Regions from separate parts of the Mesorhizobium sp. M8A.F.Ca.ET.208.01.1.1 genome, predicted to be linked through region 3. Evidence: predicted binding sites of a transcription regulator. Region 3 holds the regulator's gene; each other region holds the start of a gene.
The links. The regulator LexA, encoded in region 3, represses DNA repair genes until DNA is damaged. The targets are predictions, from matches to a motif close to TGTTCNNNNTGTGTTCNG.
Positions count from the first base shown of each region.

Region 1: EN851_RS31300 (YifB family Mg chelatase-like AAA ATPase) is a predicted target of LexA. The motif match lies at 2,229-2,246, and genes of this name have one in related genera.
Region 2: EN851_RS21770 (metallopeptidase family protein) is a predicted target of LexA. The motif match lies at 3,185-3,202, and genes of this name have one in related genera.

Region 1 is NZ_SRUT01000012.1:49,360-56,147, forward strand. It holds gene gshB (glutathione synthase) at 1-183, shown strand, start outside; gene EN851_RS31290 (LysR substrate-binding domain-containing protein) at 285-1,205, opposite strand; gene EN851_RS36540 (hypothetical protein) at 1,309-1,479, shown strand; gene EN851_RS31295 (class I SAM-dependent methyltransferase) at 1,511-2,119, shown strand; gene EN851_RS31300 (YifB family Mg chelatase-like AAA ATPase) at 2,337-3,869, shown strand; gene EN851_RS31305 (malate synthase G) at 4,046-6,214, opposite strand; gene EN851_RS31310 (hydantoinase/oxoprolinase family protein) at 6,580-6,788, opposite strand, start outside.
Region 2 is NZ_SRUT01000004.1:438,188-444,975, reverse strand. It holds gene EN851_RS21785 (error-prone DNA polymerase) at 1-707, opposite strand, end outside; gene EN851_RS21780 (DUF6504 family protein) at 704-2,182, opposite strand; gene EN851_RS37275 (hypothetical protein) at 2,124-3,161, opposite strand; gene EN851_RS21770 (metallopeptidase family protein) at 3,339-3,761, shown strand; gene EN851_RS21765 (DUF1737 domain-containing protein) at 3,855-4,061, opposite strand; gene EN851_RS21760 (CoA ester lyase) at 4,099-4,992, opposite strand; gene EN851_RS21745 (DUF4173 domain-containing protein) at 5,527-6,788, shown strand, end outside.
Region 3 is NZ_SRUT01000001.1:982,155-988,942, forward strand. It holds gene EN851_RS04825 (ComEC/Rec2 family competence protein) at 1-2,292, shown strand, start outside; gene lexA (transcriptional repressor LexA) at 2,286-3,029, opposite strand; gene EN851_RS04835 (GntR family transcriptional regulator) at 3,440-4,213, opposite strand; gene EN851_RS04840 (ABC transporter substrate-binding protein) at 4,367-5,353, shown strand; gene EN851_RS04845 (ABC transporter ATP-binding protein) at 5,414-6,193, shown strand; gene EN851_RS04850 (ABC transporter permease) at 6,199-6,788, shown strand, end outside.

The DNA of each region.
Region 1 (6,788 bases), on a different contig from region 3:
TGCGCCCGCATCGGGCCGTCGCTCAGGGAACGCGGCTTCATCCTGGTCGGCATCGATGTCATCGGCGACTACATGACCGAGATCAATGTCACCTCGCCGACGGGCGTGCGCGAAGTGCATCGCTTCGGCGGGGCGGATATTGCCGCCCTGTTCTGGGATGCGGTCGAAGCGAAGCGGACATAATCCGTTTTCATTTTGTGTTAACCATGTTCCGCTTTTTGCAGCCGGCTACAACCGGGGCGCAACCGGTCCGGTTACCGGTTCCCCTGATGTTCCTGATTTGATCAAGGCTCTTCGACCCGGCCCTGTTCGCGCTCCCTGACATCAGCCGTCTCGGCCAGCACCCAGTCCCTGAACAGCCTGATCTTCGGGGTGTTGCGGCGGCTTTCGGAATGCACCAGCCAGTAGCCGTCGCCGTCGGACCCCATGGCCTCGAACGGCTGAATGAGCTGTCCTGTCGCCAGCAACGAGCTGTAGAGGTTGCGGGTGAGGATGGCGACGCCCTGATCGGTCAGCGCCGCCATCGCGTCGTAGGCCTGCGTGCCAAGTTCCGGGCCGGCTATGATGCGATCGGGCTCGAAGCGGGCGCCGGCTGCTTCGAACCAGATCTTCCACCAGGGATCGGTCGAACAGCATAGTGGCAGCTTGTAGAGATCCTCGGGCCGGCGGATGCCTCCCACGCTCCGCACCAGCCTCGGGCTGAGCATCGGCGTGTAATCCGCCTTGAACAGATAGTGGGCTGCCAGGCCCGGCCATTTCCCGGTGCCGGTGCGAATGCCGATATCCATGCCGTCGCGCCCAAAATCGGCCAGCCGGGACGATGTGTCGACTTTCACGGCAAGGTCCGGATGCATCAGCTGGAATGCTCCAAGGCGCACGGCGAGCCAGGTCGAGGCAAAGGTCTGGACCGTGGTGACCGACAACACGCCGGTGGCGCCGCCCTTGGTCGCCACCCACGCATCGGCCAGCGCCGAGAAGGCACCCGATGCGTGCGGCGCCAGCTGCTCGCCGGCCTCGGTCAAGGCGATCTGCCTTGTTTTTCTTACGAAAAGCGGTGTTCCGGCGCGTTCCTCCAGCACCTTGATCTGGTAGCTCGCCGCCGACTGGGTCATGCCGAGCTCTTCGGCCGCCTTGGTAAAGCTGCCCAGCCGCGATGCGGCTTCAAACACCCTGATGGCGCCCAATGGCGGCAGGTCCCAGCTCATCACACATCAATCCTGTTGATGCATGATAAGCGACGTTCGATTGGAAGCCAAGAGCCGGCAAGCGCACACTCAAACCATCGACCGAACCCGAAAGGACATGGCCATGAACACTTCCACGCGGCGCGTCACAGTCCGTCATCCGATGCTGGACCTCTTCGTCGCTCCCTTCCGATCGCGGTCGCGCCGCCTGCTCGATCAGCGCGCGCTGTCCGACCATTTCAAGCGCGACATCGGCCTGCTCGACGGCCACGCGCCTTATGGCAGCATCCGCTAGACACGATTGGCGCACGGAGACAGAGAGAATGATGACCGTGCCCGCGAAAGCCCTGGCGCAGAGCCGTCGGACGGTCGAGTCGTATGAGGACTACGCGGTCCGTTATGACGAGATTGTCGGACATGTTCCCCACCCGAACGACCAGGCCGTGCTCAAGCGCGCCGCGGCGATCGCCGGGCCGGGCGGCCGAATCCTGGAGATCGGGTCCGGACCTGGCCGCGATGCGGACTTCCTGGAGGGCCTCGGCGTCAAGGTCCGGCGGACCGACGCGACGCGGCGCTTTCTCGAACTGCAGGCAGCACGCGGCAAGACCGGCGATCTGCTCGACGTGATCACCGACGAGCTTGGCGGTCCCTATGACGCGGTGGTGGCGCTTGCCGTGCTGATCCATGTGCCGCGCGACCAGATCGACCCGGTTCTGGAGAAGATCGCGCGGGCGTTGCGGCCCGGTGGTGCCTTTGTCGTCTCGATGCGCGACGGCGACGGCGAAACGAGCGGCAGATACCATACGGTCGACTGGCGCAAGGACGCCTTCGCGGCGCGCATCGAGGCCGCCGGCATGGAGCTTGTCAGCCACAGCTTCCGCGTCGGCAGGAAGGAGCGAGGGTGGAACACTTTTCTGGCGGTGAAGCCGTCGTGATCTTCCCGGAACATTCGCCTCCATCCTGCGCGGCTCGCATCGTCACGCGCTCGGTGAGGCGCCTTGCAGGCTGTTGCGAGCCCGTCGACGGTAGGCGCACGCCTCTCTTTGTTCCTGTATTGTTCTTGCCTTGGGCTAAAATCTGTGGTTGTCTCGCGTTGACGTCGCTCGCGGCCGGCTCACAAAGGCTGGGGAGAGACGGCATCGGGGGCAAAGAATGGTGGCGCGGGTTCGTACGGTCGCTTTCCAGGGCATCGAGGCCGTGCCGGTCGACGTGCAGGTGATGATCGCGCCCGGCAAGGTCGGCATCCAGATCGTCGGACTGCCCGACAAGGCGGTGGCCGAGAGCCGCGAGCGAGTGCAGGCGGCGCTGCATGCGTCGGGCCTGTCGATGCCGTCGAAGAAGGTCACCGTTAACTTGGCGCCGGCCGATCTGCCCAAGGAAGGCAGCCACTACGATCTGCCGATCGCGCTTGGCCTGATGGCAGCACTTGGCGCCATTCCGGGCGACATGCTGGCCGGCTATGTCGTGCTTGGCGAATTGTCGCTCGACGGCACGATTACCGCCGTGGCCGGCGCGCTGCCGGCGGCGATCGGCGCCAATGCCGAGGGCAAGGGCCTGATCTGCCCGTTCGCCTGCGGACCGGAAGCTGCTTGGGCGGGCGCTGATTTCGACATATTGGCGCCGCGCAGCCTGATTGCCATCGCCAACCATTTCCGCGGCACGCAGGTGCTGTCGCGGCCCGAGGCCGGCATCCGCGCCGCGCCGCGCGACCTGCCCGACCTCGCCGACATCAAGGGCCAGGAGACCGCCAAGCGGGCGCTGGAGGTGGCGGCTGCCGGCGGCCACAACCTGCTGATGGTCGGTCCGCCCGGCTCTGGAAAATCGATGCTGGCGCAGCGGCTGCCTTCGATCCTGCCGCCGCTGGCGCCGAAGGAGCTCCTGGAGGTCTCGATGATCGCCTCGGTGGCCGGCGAGCTCGGCGAAGGCAAGCTGACGGACCGGCGACCGTTCCGCGCTCCGCACCACTCGGCCTCGATGGCGGCGATGGTCGGTGGCGGCATGCGCGCCCGGCCGGGCGAAGTATCCCTAGCGCATCACGGCGTGCTGTTCCTCGACGAGTTCCCCGAATTCACGCCGCAGACGCTCGATGCGCTGCGCCAGCCGCTTGAGACCGGCGACTGCATGATCGCGCGCGCCAACCACCGCGTCACCTATCCGGCACGCATCCAGCTGGTGGCGGCGATGAACCCGTGCCGCTGCGGCATGGCCGGCGAGCCGGGTTATCGGTGCGTACGCGGCGAACGCTGCCGCACCGACTATCAAGCGCGCATCTCAGGACCGCTGCTCGACCGCATCGATCTTCGTATTGAAGTGCCGGCGGTCTCGGCCAGCGACCTGATCCGCCCCGACAGGGCGGAGAAGAGTGCTGACGTTGCACTCCGCGTCGGCCGCGCGCGCACGCTCCAGCGCGAGCGCTTCGAACGGCTCGGCGTCAACAGCGCCACCACCAACGCGCATTGCGCGCCGGCTGTCATCGAGGCGATCGCCATGCCCGATGCCGCCGGCCTGTCGCTGCTCAAGGACGCCAGCGAAAAACTCGCCTTTTCCGCCCGCGCCTACCACCGGGTGTTGAAAGTGGCGCGCACGCTGGCCGACCTCGACGCCAGCGAAACCGTCGGCCGCATCCATCTGGCCGAGGCGATTTCCTATCGCATGAGCGCGGAGCGTGTGGCGCAGGCGGCGTAGAGACCGCAGCACTGGGCACAACATTGCCGGCTCTACGCTCGCGAGGCGACCTCGAGGCACCGGCCGGGCCGGTGACGGCTGGCAGATAACGTTTCGAAGCTGCGCGATGCGCTTGGGCTGAACTGAGCCCATTCAGGAGGGTCCGTGGGCCGGTTCCGGTCCAAGCTTGCGCCAGCTCAGCCCTGTTTCGCCTTCAACTCCAGCCGCCGCTTATGCAGCACCGGCTCGGTGTAGCCATTCGGCTGGCTGGTTCCCTTGAACACCAGGTCGCAGGCGGCCTGGAAGGCGATCGAACTGTCGAAATCCGGCGCCATCGGCCGGTAGAGCGGATCGCCGACATTCTGCAGATCGACGATGGCCGCCATGCGCTGCAACGAATCCCTGACCTGGATTTCCGAGCAGACCTTGTGGCGCAGCCAGTTGGCGATGTGCTGCGAGGAGATGCGCAGCGTGGCGCGATCTTCCATCAGGCCGACATCGTTGATGTCGGGCACTTTCGAGCAGCCGACGCCCTGGTCGATCCAGCGCACGACATAGCCCAGAATGCCTTGCGCGTTGTTGTCGAGTTCGCGCTGGATCTCGTCGGGTGTCCAGTTCGGCCGCACGGCCACCGGCACCGACAGGATATCGTCGAGTTTCGCCTTCGGCCGGCTCTTCAGCGCCGCCTGGACGGCGTGGACATCGACCTTGTGATAGTGCGTGGCGTGCAGCGTCGCGGCCGTCGGCGACGGCACCCAGGCAGTGTTGGCGCCGGCCTTGGGGTGGGCGATCTTCTCGACCAGCATCGCCGCCATCAGATCGGGCATCGCCCACATGCCCTTGCCGATCTGGGCATGACCGGCCAGCCCGCATTCGAGACCGGTGTCGACATTCCAGGCCTCGTAGGCGGAAATCCAGGCGGCCTGCTTCATGTCGCCCTTGCGGATCATCGGGCCGGCTTCCATCGAGGTGTGGATCTCGTCGCCGGTGCGGTCGAGGAAGCCGGTGTTGATGAACACCACGCGCTCGCGTGCCGCGCGGATCGCTTCCTTGAGGTTGATGGTGGTGCGCCGCTCCTCGTCCATGATTCCCATCTTGATGGTGTTCTTCGCCATGCCGAGCAGCGCCTCGACGCGGTCGAAGATCTCGACCGCGAAGGCGACTTCCTCCGGTCCGTGCATCTTCGGCTTCACCACATACATCGAACCGGCGCGGGAGTTCATCCGCCGCCCCTTCGGCCCGACATCGTGCAGCGCGATCAGCGCCGTCATCGCCGCGTCCATGATGCCTTCCGGCACCTCGTTGCCGTCACGGTCCAGAATCGACGGATTGGTCATGAGGTGGCCGACATTGCGCACCAGCATCAACGAGCGGCCAGGCACGGTGAGTTGGCCGCCGGCGGGTCCAGTGTAGGCGCGGTCGGGGTTGAGCTTGCGGACAAAGCTCTTGCCGCCCTTGCTGATTTCTTCGGCGAGGTCGCCCTTCATCAGGCCGAGCCAGTTGCGGTAGACGACGACCTTGTCCTCAGCGTCGACAGCGGCGACCGAGTCCTCGCAGTCCTGGATGGTGGTCAAAGCCGATTCCAGGATGACGTCGGCGATTCCAGCCGGGTCGGTGCGGCCGATCTGGTTGGCGCGGTCGATCAGGATTTCGATATGGAGGCCGTTCTTGACCAGAAGCACGGCTTCCGGATTCTCGGCATCGCCGCGATAGCCGGCGAACTGTTTCGGGTCGGCAAGGGTGGTGGCGCCGGCGCCCTCGCCGAGCTTCAGCGCGCCATTGGCGATCGAGAGCCCGTTGACGCCTGCCCATTTGCCCGTGGTCAGCGGTGCCGACTGGTCGAGGAAGTCCTTTGCCCAGGCAATCACCTTGGCGCCGCGCGCGGGGTTGAAGGCCTTGCCCTTCTGCGCGCCGCCGGTCTCGGGAATGGCGTCGGTGCCGTACAGCGCATCGTAGAGCGAACCCCAGCGCGCATTGGCGGCGTTGAGCGCATAGCGCGCGTTCATTACCGGCACGACGAGCTGCGGCCCGGCGACGACGGCGATTTCCGGATCGACATTTTCGGTCGAGACGCTGAAGGCCGGACCTTCGGGAACGAGATAGCCGATCTCCTTCAGGAACGCCTTGTAGGCGCCCATGTCGATCGGCGCGCCCTTGTCGCGGTACCAGCCGTCGAGCTTCTCCTGCATGGCATCGCGTTTCGCCAGCAGCGCCCGGTTCCTGGGCGCCAGATCATGGACGATGGAGGACAAGCCGTTCCAGAAGCGTGCCGCTTCGATGCCAGTGCCGGGCAACGCTTCGTCGACGACGAAGTCATGTAGCTCGCGGGCAATGCGCAATCCGGCGATCTCGATGCGATCGGTCATCAGGCTACTCCAGATGAAAGGCTTTGCGGGGCGTTTGGCATGTCAGGGGTGCAGGGTCAATTCAGCTTAGGGTGAAGGTGGGGCATTTTAGGCCTTCTTTGAAGACACATCCGTGCGGAGTGTTCTTCATCTGTTTGCGTGCGCCATTCTGAACCGTTCGCTCTACCTCCAACGTCACGGAATGGATCCTAGGGTCTCCGCAACGTCGCTTCGCTCCCGCTCCGCCCTAGGATGACGAAGGCGCAGGATTCAGGTCAGGCCGAGTCGAAAATGGTGGCGTCCGAGAACCGGAGCGGAGCGTACTTAAGGGACGTGAGCACCGGAAGCGCAGGACGCCGCCATTTGCAGGCCGGCCTCACCTGAATCTAAACCGCGATCCTTGGCCTGCCCGAGGCCACCGCCACCACATGCGCTTCGATGAACATGCGCTGCGCTTCGACGGTCGAGACACGGAACTCCGTCGCGACCTCGATCTCGGCGCTGTCGGTGCCGGCATCGCGGGCGCGTTGGGCGACAATCGCCCGCACGTCGGCCTCGGCGGCCGCGATCGCCGCCGCTTCGTCGAGAAAGTCGC
Region 2 (6,788 bases), on a different contig from region 3:
TCCAGCGGCGGCTTCAGATGGCGTTCGGCATTGGCGGTCAGCTCCAGCCCTACCTCGGCGACCGGAACATTGAGGCGGATCGCGGTCAGCACATCCTGTAAGGGGCGGCGTTCGGCCGTGTGGTAGAGCACGTCGTTGGTCGCCATCAGCGGAATGCCGGTGCTTTCGGCAAACGCCGCCGACTGCTCGATCCTGAAGCGGTCATGGCCGGCATAACAGGGCGAGACGCCGAGCCGCAGGGCGCTGCCGAACCGGCCCTCGAGTTCCCGCAGCAAGGCCAGACTGTCCTGCGCGTCCTGCGCCAGATCGGGCAAGACCGCCAGCGACATCCGGTCCCCCCATTCGAGCAAGTCGCCGCGCTGGAGCAAGGTGGCGCCCTTTTCGGTCTCGTCGCGCAGATTGGCCTGGGTGAGCATGCGGCACAGATGCCCCCAGCCCGTGCGGTCCCTGGGATAGGCGAGAATGTCCGGCGTGCCGTCGCCAAAAACCAGCCGGCAGCCAGGATGATAGGCAAGCTTTTCGACCTTGGCCTGCTGCCAGGCGCGCACCACGCCGGCCACGCTGTTGCGGTCGGCGAGCCCGATCGCGGAGAAACCCATGAGCTTGGCCGCGACCACCAGTTCCTCCGGCTTGGAAGCGCCGCGCAGGAAGGAGAAATTCGACTGGATGCCGAACTCGGCATAGGGAATGACGGTCAGCGCGTTCATGCGAAGACCCCGTGCATGAACCAGCGCGGCGGGATCTGCGAGGCGCTGCCGTAAAGGCCTTGCCGGTAGAGCCAGTAGCGGCGGCCATCGGCATCCTCGATGCGGAAATAGTCTCGTGTCGATGCCGCCGGATCGCCCGGCGCCTCGCGCCACCATTCGGCGGCGATGCGCTCCGGACCCTCGGCACGGGTGACGCGGTAGAGCGCGCGGCGCCAACGAAAATGCAGCGGCGGTCCCTCCGGCATTTCGGTGGCCGGCACATCGATGGGCTCGGGCGCGCGGAACAGCCGGATTGGGCGTTCCGGCGGGAAGATGGTCATCGGCGCCTGCATCCTGTCCGGCTTCTTCGGCGGCGTGGTCCGGCGCGGCGCCTCGCTGAAGGGGACGATGGCGACGGCGCGTTCGGGCAGATGGCTTTCCACAGGCACAGGCTGGAGAACCGCGCTCTCGCCGAGGCGGGCGCGGATACGGTCGGCGAACAGGGCGATGTCGGCACCGTCGTCGGCCGCTTCACCGGTCAGATCGGTCTGCTGCGTGTCGAAAGCGGCGACAGCCAGCACCGAGAGGCGCACCAGGTCGAAGCCATAGCCGGCATCGATATGCTGCTCGAGTGCTGCCAGCCTTTCATGGAACAATTTCCGGATCAGCAAGGGTTCGCGCATCGGCCGCGAGGTGCCGAGCGCGATGCGGCTGACGGCGCCGTCGACGCGAAAGAGCAGCAGCGCCAGCGTCCGGGCGCCTTCGCCGCGGCGTTCGAGGTCGGTCTTCAAGGTCGTCGCCAGCATGCCCACCAGCCGCTCTATCTCCTCCGTCAGCGTGACGGGTTCGGCGAGATGGCGTTCGACCGAAAGCGGCGCGACGGGAAGGCGCGGCGAGATCGCTTCGTCGAGACGGCCAAGCGCCTGGTCGAGGCGCTGGAGCAGCAAGGCGCCGAAGCGGCGGGCAAGCGGCGCGCGCGGCGCGGCCATGACGGCGCCCGCCGTGCGCAGCCCGACGCTTTCCAGGCTGGCACGGGTTTCCGGCGCTATGCGAAGGGCGGCCAGCGGCAAGGGAGCAAGCAAGGCTTCCTCCTCGCCCGATAGAACGATGCGGTCGCCGCAAAAGCGTGCCGCCGCCCAGGCCGCCCCGGGCGTGCCGGCAAGCCCGGCGCGGACGTCGAAACCCTGATGCAAGAAGCGCGACAGGATTTCGTCGAGCATGGCGCGTTCGCCGCCGAACAGATGGGTGCAGCCGGTGACGTCGAGGAACAGGCCGTCGATGCTGTCCAGCGCCACCAGCGGCGTATAGCGGTCGCACCAGTCGGCAAGGCCCTCGAGCAGGCGCCGGTCGGCCTCCGGATCGGCTTCGACGATGTCGATCGACGGATGCATGGCGCGCGCATCGGCAATCCCCATGTCGCGCTTCAGGTGCAGCGCCTCAGCCCGCTCGTCGAGGGCTGAGATGCGCTGCGCGTTGCCCTGGCGGTGGCTGATCACGAGCGGTGGGTGAGATGGCGACGGATGATCCGAGGGTCGGGAACGCCAGGATTTCCCCAGACGCTGCCGCAGGATCCTTTCGGCCGCCAGATAGGGAAACCACAGGGACAGGATTCTCTGCCCGCTCCCGTCTTTCCTCGCCCCTTCTTTCGTCGAATACGCGTTCATCGGGGTTCCACTCCAGTATGAATTGTCCAGGCAGGGCCGTGCGGCTCTTGCCGATGCTGATGGTGAAGGCGGGGTGGCCGATCGAACCGGCGAGCGGCCCGGCGACCGTGGCGCGCGGCACGGCCGGCGCCGACGCGGCGATGAGGCGGATAGGCGCCGCCGTCGGTTCCGGCTCGGCCGCCTGCCGCAGCAGGAACACCGGCCGGCCGGCACCTTGCGCCCGCGCATGCAGGCGGCGTGTCGCGGTCAGGTCCAACCGCTGCGGATTGCCGCGGATTTCCAGAATGACGGTGGCAAGCGCCGTCATGCGTGCCGCCTCCTCGGCGATCCACAGCGCATCGACAAGCCTGGGCGCCTCGGAAAACAGCAATTGCCCGGGCTCGATGCCGAAGGCGGCATGCAGCCCCCTGGCATAGGGAAAGCCGGCCTCGTGGAAAATTTCCGATGTCCCGATCCATAAGATTGGCAGCCCCTGCGCCTGGTTGAGGATCAGGCTGACGAGCGACAGGGCGAAGCCGGCCACGGCTCCCGCATCGCGGGTTTCCAGGCCATGGATTTCGGTCAGGGCGGCTTTCGGCAGGCCGCCGCCGAGCGCGGCATCGAGCCGCTCGACACCGATGGGCAGAAAGGCATCCGGCAAGGCCGCGGCAAGCCCGCGCCGGACAATCGTCAGATCGTTGCCAGTGCCGGTGCCGGCATCAAGGGGCGCCGCCGCCGGCGCCTGCAGGCGCTCGGGCAGCGTTCCCTCGATCTTCGCGATCTGGCGGCGCAGGGCAAAAACAGTCTCCCGCGCCACGGCGGTCATCGCCATGACGGTCAGCTTCCACTCACAATTGTTCCTGTTATGTTCCTATTGATTCCAGAGGGCGCTGGAAGAGTCAAGCAGAGTCATAAGGAATTTATTCCTCTCCCGGCGCGACGCCGGCGTATAGGCGTCATTTGCCTCGACCGGTGCGAACACCTATATGCCGGGATTAAAGGACAAAGCATGGCCCGCATCTACAAGACCCGCACCTGGCATGGCGAACTTGCGCCCTCGATGGAAGAATTGGAGTTCCTGGCCCTGGAGGCCTACGCCCATCTGCCGGAGGATTTTCGCAAGCTGACCGGCGAGATCGTCATCCAGATCGCCGAATTCCCGACCGACGAGATCATGGACGATTTGTCGTTGGAGACGCCGTTCGACCTGCTCGGCCTGTTCGAGGGGCGCGGCATCGCCGAACGCTGGAACCCGCAAACCGGGGAAGGCCCCAACCGCATCACGCTCTATCGCCGCGCCATGCTCGACTACTGGGCCGAGAACGAGGAATCGCTAGGCGACATCGTCACCCACGTGCTGATCCACGAGATCGGCCACCATTTCGGCCTGTCGGACGATGATATGGAGAAAATCGAAGAGGCTGCTGAATAGGCTGTGCCTTCGTCATCCTAGGGTCTGCGCCCCGTCGCTTCGCTCCTTGCTTCGCCCTAGGATGACGAAGAGAGAGGGCCGCGGCGCTTTCCCCTACCAGTCGCTGAGCTTGGTATCCGGCCCGTATTCCTGGCCGTCGACATCCTTCACCACGGCCTGGCCGCAGCGCATGGTCTTGGCTTTCTTGTCATAGGCATAGGTCGGCGAGCCGAACAGGTGCCAGCCCTTGTTCAGCGCCGCCGTCACCTTGTGGCAGAAGCTGGCGTCGTCCGGGGCGGTGAGAAAGCGGTAGAGTTTCATCGTCCAATTCCTGTCGTGTATCCCAAGTCGGCGAATATCATGCCCCGATGGCGGCCGCCTTCGCCAGCAGTTTTTCGGCCTGCGCCAGGTGCAGCCGCTCGACCATCCTGCCATTCAGCGCGATGACGCCCTTGCCGCTGTTTTGCGCCAGCGCGAAGGCATCCTTCACCGCGCGCGCCTCGGCCAGAGCCTGCGCCGACGGGGCAAAGGCGCGGTTGGCGGCCTCGATCTGCGATGGATGGATCAGCGTCTTGCCGTCAAAGCCCATGGCGGCGGCCTGCGTGCATTCGCGGGCGAACGCGTCCAGGTCGCGAAAATCGTTGAACACCCCATCGAGCATGTCGAGGCCGCCGGCGCGTGCCGCCAGCAGCATCTGCATCAGCCATGGCAGGAGATAGGCGCGGTCGGGCGTCGCCTGGACGCCGGTATCCTTGATCAGATCATTCGTTCCGGCAATGAAACAATCCAGCCGCGAGGCGGGGTCGCGGCCGAGCTCGGCGATGGCGCCGATGTTGAGCATGGCCTTGGGCGTCTCGATCATCGCCCATAGTTTCACGCTGTCGGGAGCAAAATTATCGTCCAGCACATCGCCGACCTCGAGCACGTCGCGCGGCGTGTCGACCTTGGGCAGCAGGATGCCGTCCGGTTCCGCCTTGGCCACGGCGGCAAGGTCGTCGGCGCCCCATTCGCTGGATAACGCATTGACACGCACCACCATCTCGCAGCGCCGGCCATTGTGGTCGGCACCAGGGCGATTGGCGAAAATGCCGGCCAGTTTTTCGCGCGCGGCGATCTTGTCGGCGGGGGCGACGGCGTCCTCCAGATCGATGATGACGGCGTCACAGGCAAGCTGCGCGATCTTGGCCAGCGCCTTGTCGTTGGAGGCCGGGATATAGAGCACTGAGCTGCGCGGACGGTAGGTTTCGGTCATGCCTGTTCTATGCCGGTTGCGGCGGGTGGAGGCAAGCGGCCTTCCTCTCCCCCGTCGATCGGGGGAGAGGTGTCGAGCGAAGCTCGACGGAGTGGGGGTCGACCTTTGGGCGCAAGGCGATGCGATGCTTGCGCCCGGTGCCCTTTCCTATGTCCGTTTGCGGCGGTTGCCAGGTGGTTCCCCCACTCCGTCTCGGCTTCGCCGAGCCACCTCTCCCCCCTCCGGAGGGAGAGGAAAGGAGCCTGGCTGGGGTACGCCAACGCGTCCGCAAAGAATGGCGGGCAGCGCACCAGCCCTGCACGAAAACTGCACACGCCTGCCGAAAACCTCCTCGTATCTGCCCCGCCAACTTCATGCCGGCCCGCCACAAGGCGGCATGCAAAAGCGAGCAAAACCCCGTTGGTCCCTGCCCCACAGGCTGCGCAGCGAAGGCTGGTGGCTGGCCGATCCACCACGTGCGACGGCAACCCTCATCCCTTTCGTCCGCAGACGCCCTCCGACGGCCCGACTGGAAGCCATGGGGACGATCAGGTCATGACAGTGTTGCTCACCTCGGCGCCAAGCTATTGCAGCCGCTTCGGCGTTGCCCTGCTGTTGGTCGCGATCGCCGATTTCCTGTTCTACGGCCAGCCCGCCGGCATCACGGTTCTCCTGTTCGCCATCCTGATTGCCGCGGCGGTGGTGGCCGTGCATCCCGCCGCGTTCAACGATGGCAAGGTGTGGCTCAAGTCAGCCGCCTTGCTTGTCGCGCTGCTGCCGCTGGCCGAGACTGTCAGCCCCTTGTCCGTCTCGATCGCGCTCGCGGCCCTGGTGGCGTTCGCGCTTTCGCTGAGTGGCCGGCTGCGGCACCGCATGGCGCGCATTACCGGCCAGGTCGTGCTGTTCGGGCTGGCGGCGCCGGTGCGGTTCCTCGGCGATTTTCTCCAATGGCGAAGGGTGGCGCGGCGGTTCGGCGGGCATCGCATAAGGCTGGCGGCGATCGCGGTCTGGGTGATGCCGCTGACGCTGGGCGCCGTCTTCGTCGCCCTGTTCGGGGCCGCCAACCCGGTCATCGAATACTGGCTGTCGCTGATCGATCTCATCAAGCTGCTCGACCTGATCCAGCTGACGCGGATTGCCTTCTGGCTGTTCGTGCTTGCCGGCGTCTGGGCCTTTCTGCGGCCGCGCCTGCCGCGATTCCGGCGGCGTATTTTCCGGCCAGATCATCCCCCTGCCGATGCCCAGCCGGCGGCTGGCCCGGACAGGCATGTTGTCGAGGACATCGTCTTCGGCAAGGCGGCTATCCTTCGAGCGCTCGTTGTCTTCAACATCCTGTTCGCGATGCAGAGCGGGCTCGACGCCACCTATCTGTGGGGCGGGGTCGCGCTTCCCGATGGCTTGAGCTACGCCGCTTACGCGCATCGCGGCGCCTATCCGCTTGTTGTCACCGCGCTGCTTGCCGCCGGTTTTGTCCTTGCGGCGCTGAGGCCCGGCAGCGAGGCATCGAACGATCCGCTTATCCGCCGCCTGGTCTATGCCTGGGTAGCGCAGAACATCATGCTGGTCGCCTCGTCGATCCTGCGGCTCGACCTCTATGTCGGCATCTATGCGCTGACCTACTGGCGCGTCGCCGCTTTCGCCTGGATGGGGCTGGTGGCGGCCGGGCTTGCGCTGATCATCGCCCGCATCGCGCTCGAAAAATCCAACGAATGGCTGCTCTCCGCCAATCTTCTGACGTTATCCCTGGCGCTTTATGCCTGCTGTTTCATCAACTTCGCCGCGCTGATCGCCAATTACAATGTCGCCCATTCCCTTGA
Region 3 (6,788 bases):
CCTGCCGCACGCAGGATCGTGCGCGCGCGCCGGCAAATCGGCCGGATATCCTTGCTTCGCCTGCGCCACGGCTTGGCCAAGGCGGCGGAGCTGGAACTTGACCGGGGCATCGCCTTCCTGCTGGTGCCGGTCTGCCTGGCGGTTGGGGCGATCGGCTACTTTTCGCTGGCGACCGAGCCCGATTTTGCAAAGCCTGTCGCGGTCATGGTGCTGGCGGCGACCTGTGCATTCGTCTCGCGTTCCTGGCCGAAAACCCATCTGTGTTTCATGGCAGTGCTGTTGTGCGCGCTGGGCCTGCTCGCGGCGAAGGTCGAAACATGGCGAGCAGGAACCCGGATGCTGGGTTCGGAAATCTCGACTCAATTGACCGGCCGCGTGGTCTCGCTCGAGGAGATGGAGAGCGGCCGTATCCGGTTGACCATGGACGTGATTTCGACCGCCCGGCCGAAATTGCGCTATGCGCCGGAAAGGGTCCGGCTTTCGGCACGCAAGATACCGCCGGAAATGACCGCTGGCTCGCTTATCACAGGCTACGCCAAACTGCTGCCGCCGACCGGTCCGGTGCGGCCGGACAGCTACGACTTCTCCTTCGACAGCTATTTCGCAGGCATCGGCGGCAGCGGCTTCTTTCTCGGCAATCCAACGGTTGTCGCTACCGACGATGGTGAGATGTCGCTGCCAGCCCGTCTTTTTTCAAGCATCGAAAACGCCCGCGAAGCCATCGCCGACCACATCAGGGGCAGCATCGGCGGCGCCGAAGGCGAGATCGCGGCGGCGCTGATCGTCGGCGTGCGCGCCGGCATTCCCGATGAAATCAACGAAGCGATGCGGCGTACCGGCATCTATCACATCATTTCCATTTCGGGACTGCATATGGCGCTGGTCGCCGGCACCATCATGGGTCTGTTGCGCGGTGCCTTCGCGCTGTTTCCAGACTTTTCCGCGCGCCGGCCGGTGAAGAAATATGCGGCCGCCGCCGCACTTTTCTCGATCGCCGCCTATCTCGTCATTTCCGGTGTCGTCGTTGCGGCCGAACGCAGCTTCATCATGCTGGCGGTGATGCTGATTGCCGTCTTGTTCGATCGCGCGGCGCTCACCATGCGCAACCTGGCCATCTCGGCGATCGCCGTTATCCTGGTTTCCCCGCACGAGGTCGTCGGCCCGAGCTTCCAGATGTCGTTCGCGGCAACCGCGGCCCTTGTTGGCGCCTATGCCGGCTGGGCGGACCACCGCGCTGGTAAGACGAGGCCACCGTCGCCAAAGCGGTCACTACCCGGGTTCCTGACGCGAAAATTCCTGCTGGCGACAGGTGGATTGGCCATGACCTCCATCATTGCCGGCAGCGCGACGGCGCTGTTTGCCATCTGGCATTTCCAGCGTGTATCGCCGCTCAGCCTGTTCGCCAATCTGGCCGTCATGCCGATCGTGTCGGTGGTCGTCATGCCTTTTGCGGTCCTCAGTTCGCTGGCGATGCCCTTCGGCGCCGACGGCCCGTTTCTCTACGTGATGGGCAAAGGCCTGACAGCGATGATCGCCGTATCGTCATGGATATCGGAGCGCTCGCCGATCGATGGGGTAGGTCTGATCTCGCAGCAATCCGTGCTGCTGGTGGCCGTCGCGCTGGTCATCGCGACGATGGCGACGACCTGGCTGCGGCTCGCGGCACTGCCATTCGCACTTGCCGGTCTGTTGACTGTGTCGGACATACGCACGCCCGATGTGCTGATCTCGGAAGACGCACGGCTGGTCGCACTGCCGATCGGCAATGGCGAACTGGCCGTCAACCGGGAACGTCCGAACGAATTCGCGGCCGACAACTGGAAACGCGCTCTGGTCTCCGAAACAATCGTCAAACCGGAAATGTTCGACAAGGCGGACGGGCAATTCGATATTGCCGCTCCCACCGACCTGCCGCAGGGATCGCCGTTCTATTGCCGCGAAGGCCTTTGCCTTGCCAGGCACCCTTCCGGCGCGATCGTCGCCTATGTCGAGGATCGCAAGAACACCTGGAAAGCCTGCGCCTTCGCCGACCTGATCGTCGTCAATGACGCGACCGCCTATGACGCCTGCCACAATCCGCTGGTTGTCGTCGTCACGAAACGGCAGCTCGCCCGCAAGGGAAGTGCTGCCGTCTTCTTCGATCCCCAGTCGGCCACAACCCCGGCTGTGATCGAATTCGCTGTCGACGGACCATACCGGCCCTGGCACGAGCAGCGAAAATTCTCACGCGAGGCGAGGGGGCTGCCGCCCTATAAAAAGCCAGACAAGTCCGATGGCAAACCGGCTCAGTAGCGCCTGATCAGCCCGACCAGCTTGCCTTGTACCTTGACTCTGTCCGGCCCGAAAATGCGCGTTTCGTAGGCTGGATTGGCGGCTTCGAGCGCGATCGAGGCGCCTTTACGGCGGAACCGCTTCAGCGTCGCTTCCTCCTCGTCGACCAGCGCCACGATGATTTCGCCCGGACTTGCCGTGTTGGCATTGCGGATGATGACCGTGTCGCCGTCGAAGATACCAGCCTCGATCATCGAGTCACCCTTGACCTCCAGCGCATAGTGCTCGCCGCCCATGATCATATCCGGCGGCACCGAGATCGAATGCGTCTGATGCTGGATGGCATCGATCGGCACACCGGCGGCGATACGGCCCATGACCGGGATGGACACGGCTGAAACCACATCGTCGTCATTGCCGGCCGCGGGCAGACGCGAAGGCGCCGTCGCCGGCTTGAGCTGGCGGCCAAGATTGTTTTGACCAAGGCTGCCCTGGATGACGCTGGGCGAAAATTTCTTTGCCGCGTTCAGGCCGGGCGCGATCGAATCCGGCAGCCGCAGCACCTCCAGCGCGCGCGCCCGATTGGGTAGCCGGCGAATGAAGCCGCGTTCCTCCAGCGCCGTGATCAGGCGATGAATCCCGGATTTGGAGGCAAGATCGAGCGCTTCCTTCATCTCGTCGAAGGAGGGCGGTATCCCGCTTTCCTTGAGCCGTTCGTGGATGAACATCAGCAGTTCATGTTGCTTGCGTGTCAGCATGGCGGCCCCCAAGGCATTGAACGAAGGTCTGAACCAGAATCGAAAAAACAAACCCAGAACAAACACTATCTGTTCCAGTTGTGTTCCGCAACCGTTTAAAGTTTAATGAATTTGTTAAGGCTGCGGATGTTTTTTGTCCGCTACGGCGGGCAGAAGCCGACCTTTTCCGCCATCGGCAGGCCCATTGAAATCGTTATGGTTAATGGCCTGTGGCCCATCCGCTCCCGAGTTTGGCGTCAGCCGTTCGGAAGGCTTTCCCCGGGCGGATTGTATAATTTATCGGTCCATTATTCGCGGAACGAAACGAAACCAAAACGCCAACGACTGGCAGCTTCGGGGCAGCGATGGACCCAGGCGTCCGGCCCCACTCCGACCAACGCGTGCGAATAGGTGTCGCGGAAGCGCCGGAGTCATCCCGAACCAGCTTTCAAGCTGCCGGCGCGGGCGGCGTATTTGGTCGCGCCGCTGTCTTCGCTGTGGACATAGACGTGCAGGGTGTAGCCGATATGGGCCACCATCAGCGCCTTGGCCCGCTCGACGTCACGATCGAGTGCCGCTTCCATGATCGCGGTATGGTGTTCGATCGCAATCGCTTCGCGCAGCGCCTCCATCGCCTCTTCGTAGCCATCCTTGAGGCCGGCCGCGGCCCGCAATGTCGGCGCCAGACCAAGAAAGCGATGATGCCGGCGCAATTGATCCGAGATCGTCGAGCGGAAACGCAACAGCCAATCGCATGTGGCGGCACTCAGCAGCGCCGCATGGAAAGCCTCGTGATTCTCGTCCCATTTGTCGACCGCCGCATCCGACGGATCGTCGACGGCGGTCTTGCAACGGGAGAGCCGGTAGTGGGCGGTGACCACGGCATCTTCCCATTCCTTGCCGCCTTTCTCCATCGATTCGAGGAACAGGGGGATCTCGACCACCATCCTGGCGCGCGCCAGGTCCTCCAGTTCGGCCCGCGACACCCGAGCCACGGTAAAACCGCGATTGCTGATGGCGGTGACCAGGCGTTCGGCCTCAAGCCGCGACAAGGCTTCGCGCAATGGCGTCCAGCCGACTCCATAGGTGCCGCGCAGTGCACTCAGTTTGAGCGGGGCGCCGGGCATGAGGCGCGTGGTCAGGATATCGCGCCGCAACAGCTGATAGGCTGCCTCCGTCTTTGTGGAGCTCGTTTGATCCTGCATCGCGGTCCATCCGTCGTCTGGCAGGGAAAATTATATATGATGTAGGGGCATGGCAAGAATTATATATAATGTTTGACACAAGCCGGCGGACTGACCATGATCGTTTGCAGTAGCCGCGCTGCAAGCGGCGCTGATCAAATCTGGGAGGAAATGATGTTGAAGTCGAAATCCGCTTGGTTGTCGGGTTTGTTCATGGCTAGCGCGTTGATGGTGAGCGCCGGCAGTGCCGCCGCCGACCAGATACGCATCGGCATTGCCAATTTCGGCGAGCACCCCCAGCTCAATGCCGCCATAGCCGGCTTCAAGAAGGCGCTGACGGACAATGGCTTCGTCGAGGGCAAGGACGTCGTCTATACGGAAAGCCATACCAATTTCGATGCATCGCTGGTGCCGCAGATGATCGCCAAGCTGCAGGCGGAGCAGCCCAAGCTGATCTACACCATCACCACGCCGGTCTCGCAGATCGCCAAGAAGGCGCTCGCCGGTTCCGGCATTCCAATCGTCTTTGCCGCGGTCACCGATCCAGTGGCGGCCAAGCTGGTGCCGTCGTGGGATTCAGGTGACGAAGGCATGACCGGCGCCAGCGATCTGCAGGACGTCGCCGCGGTGATGGCCTTCACCAAGAAGCTGCTGCCGAACGCCAAGCGCTTCGGCGTGCCTTACAATCCGGGCGAGGCCAATGACGTTGCCTTGGTCGAAAAGATCAAGGCGGCGGCGCCCGCCGCTGGTTTCGAGGTGGTGGAGGTCGGCATCGACAACGTCAATGACATCCAGCAACGTATCGCTTCGCTCGCCGGCAAGGCCGACGTCATCTACGGCCCGGCCTCGAACCTGATCCAGCCGGCGATCGCCGCTGTCTCCGCCGCCGCCCGCCAGGCCGGTATCCCGGTCGTCAACTCCGATGACAGCGCGGTCCGCAACGGCACTGTGCCGGCGAGCTTCGCGGTCAATTACACGCAGGTTGGCATCAACGCCGGCGACATCGCCGCAGAGATACTCAAGGGCAAGGATCCCAAGACGATCGCGCCGTCGCGCCCGGCCTACAAGGATCACATGGCAACGATTTCCCGCAAGGCGATGGCCGCGTTCGGCATCGAGATACCGGCCTCGATGGCAGATTGCGGCTGCATCGTCGACTGACATCAGGCTGCATGAAGGTGACGGCGCGGGCGCCGTCACTTTTCATGTCAGGGAGGAACGATGCTCGAGATCCGATCCGCGCGCAAAGTATTCTACAGGGGCCAGGCCGACGAGAAGATCGCGCTGGACGGCCTCAGCCTGTCATTGGCGACTGGCGAGTTCGGCATCGTCATCGGCTCCAACGGGGCGGGCAAGAGCAGCATGCTCAACGCCATTTCCGGCGCTCTGATCCTCGATACCGGCAAGATCCTGATCAACGGCGCCGACGTGACAAATATGCCCGTGCACAAGCGTGCCGCAAGATTGGCGCGGGTCTTCCAGGATCCGATGCGCGGCACCGCCGCCAGCATGACGGTGGCGGAAAACATGCTGCTGGCTGATTTGCGCAGCAGCAAGCGCACCTTGCGCCAGGGGCTGAACCCCACCCGGCTCGCGTCCTACAAGGAACGCCTGTCGATACTGGGCCTCGGCCTTGAAAACCGCCTGGACACCCGCGTCGACCTGCTTTCGGGTGGGCAGCGGCAGTCCCTGTCGCTGATCATGGCGGTCAGCGGATCGCCCGACTTGCTGCTACTCGACGAACATACCGCGGCGCTCGACCCGCGCACGGCCGAGATCGTCATGCAGGCAACGGTGCGCGCTGTCAGCGCGCTGAAGCTGACGACTTTGATGGTGACCCACAACATGCAGCATGCCGTCGACTACGGCAGCCGGGTGATCATGCTCGACGCTGGCCGCGTCCTCCTGGAGGTCACAGGCGAAGAGAAGGCGAGGATCACGGTTATCGATCTGATCGGCCATTTCTCAGTCAAGACCGACCGCATGTTGCTGGCGAGCTGATCGTCATGGGCTTTATTCAGGACGTTCTCACCAGCTTCGTCGCGATCATGCCGGTCACGCTGGCGCAAAGCCTGATCCTGGCCTTTGTCGTGCTCGGGATCATGATTCCGTTTCGCATGCTGAATTTTCCCGATCTCACCAGCGAGGGCGCCTTTCCGCTGGGCGGCTGCATCTGCGGCGTCCTCCTTGCCGCCGGCGCATCGCCGTTGGTCGGCATCGCCGCCGCCCTCGTTGCCGGCTTCGCGGCGGGCTGCTGCACCGCCTTCATCCATCTGCGCTTCCGCATCCACACGCTTCTGGCGGGCATCCTTATGATGACGATGCTCTACAGCATCAACCTTCGCATCATGGGCAAGTCCAATCTCTCGGTCTTCGGCTCGCCGACGGTGTTCGACTGGGTGCCGTTCGCTCGGCCGGGTTTTCCCGCCAGCAAGATCGTCGTCGCCGGCCTTCTCGCGCTGATCGCCTTGATGCTGCTCTACATGTTCTTCAGGACCGAGAAGGGGACGGCCGTGCGTGCCGTGGGCGCCAATCCCGACATGGCCGAGGCGCAAGGCATCAATGTCTGGGCCGCGACCATAGGCGGCGTCGGGCT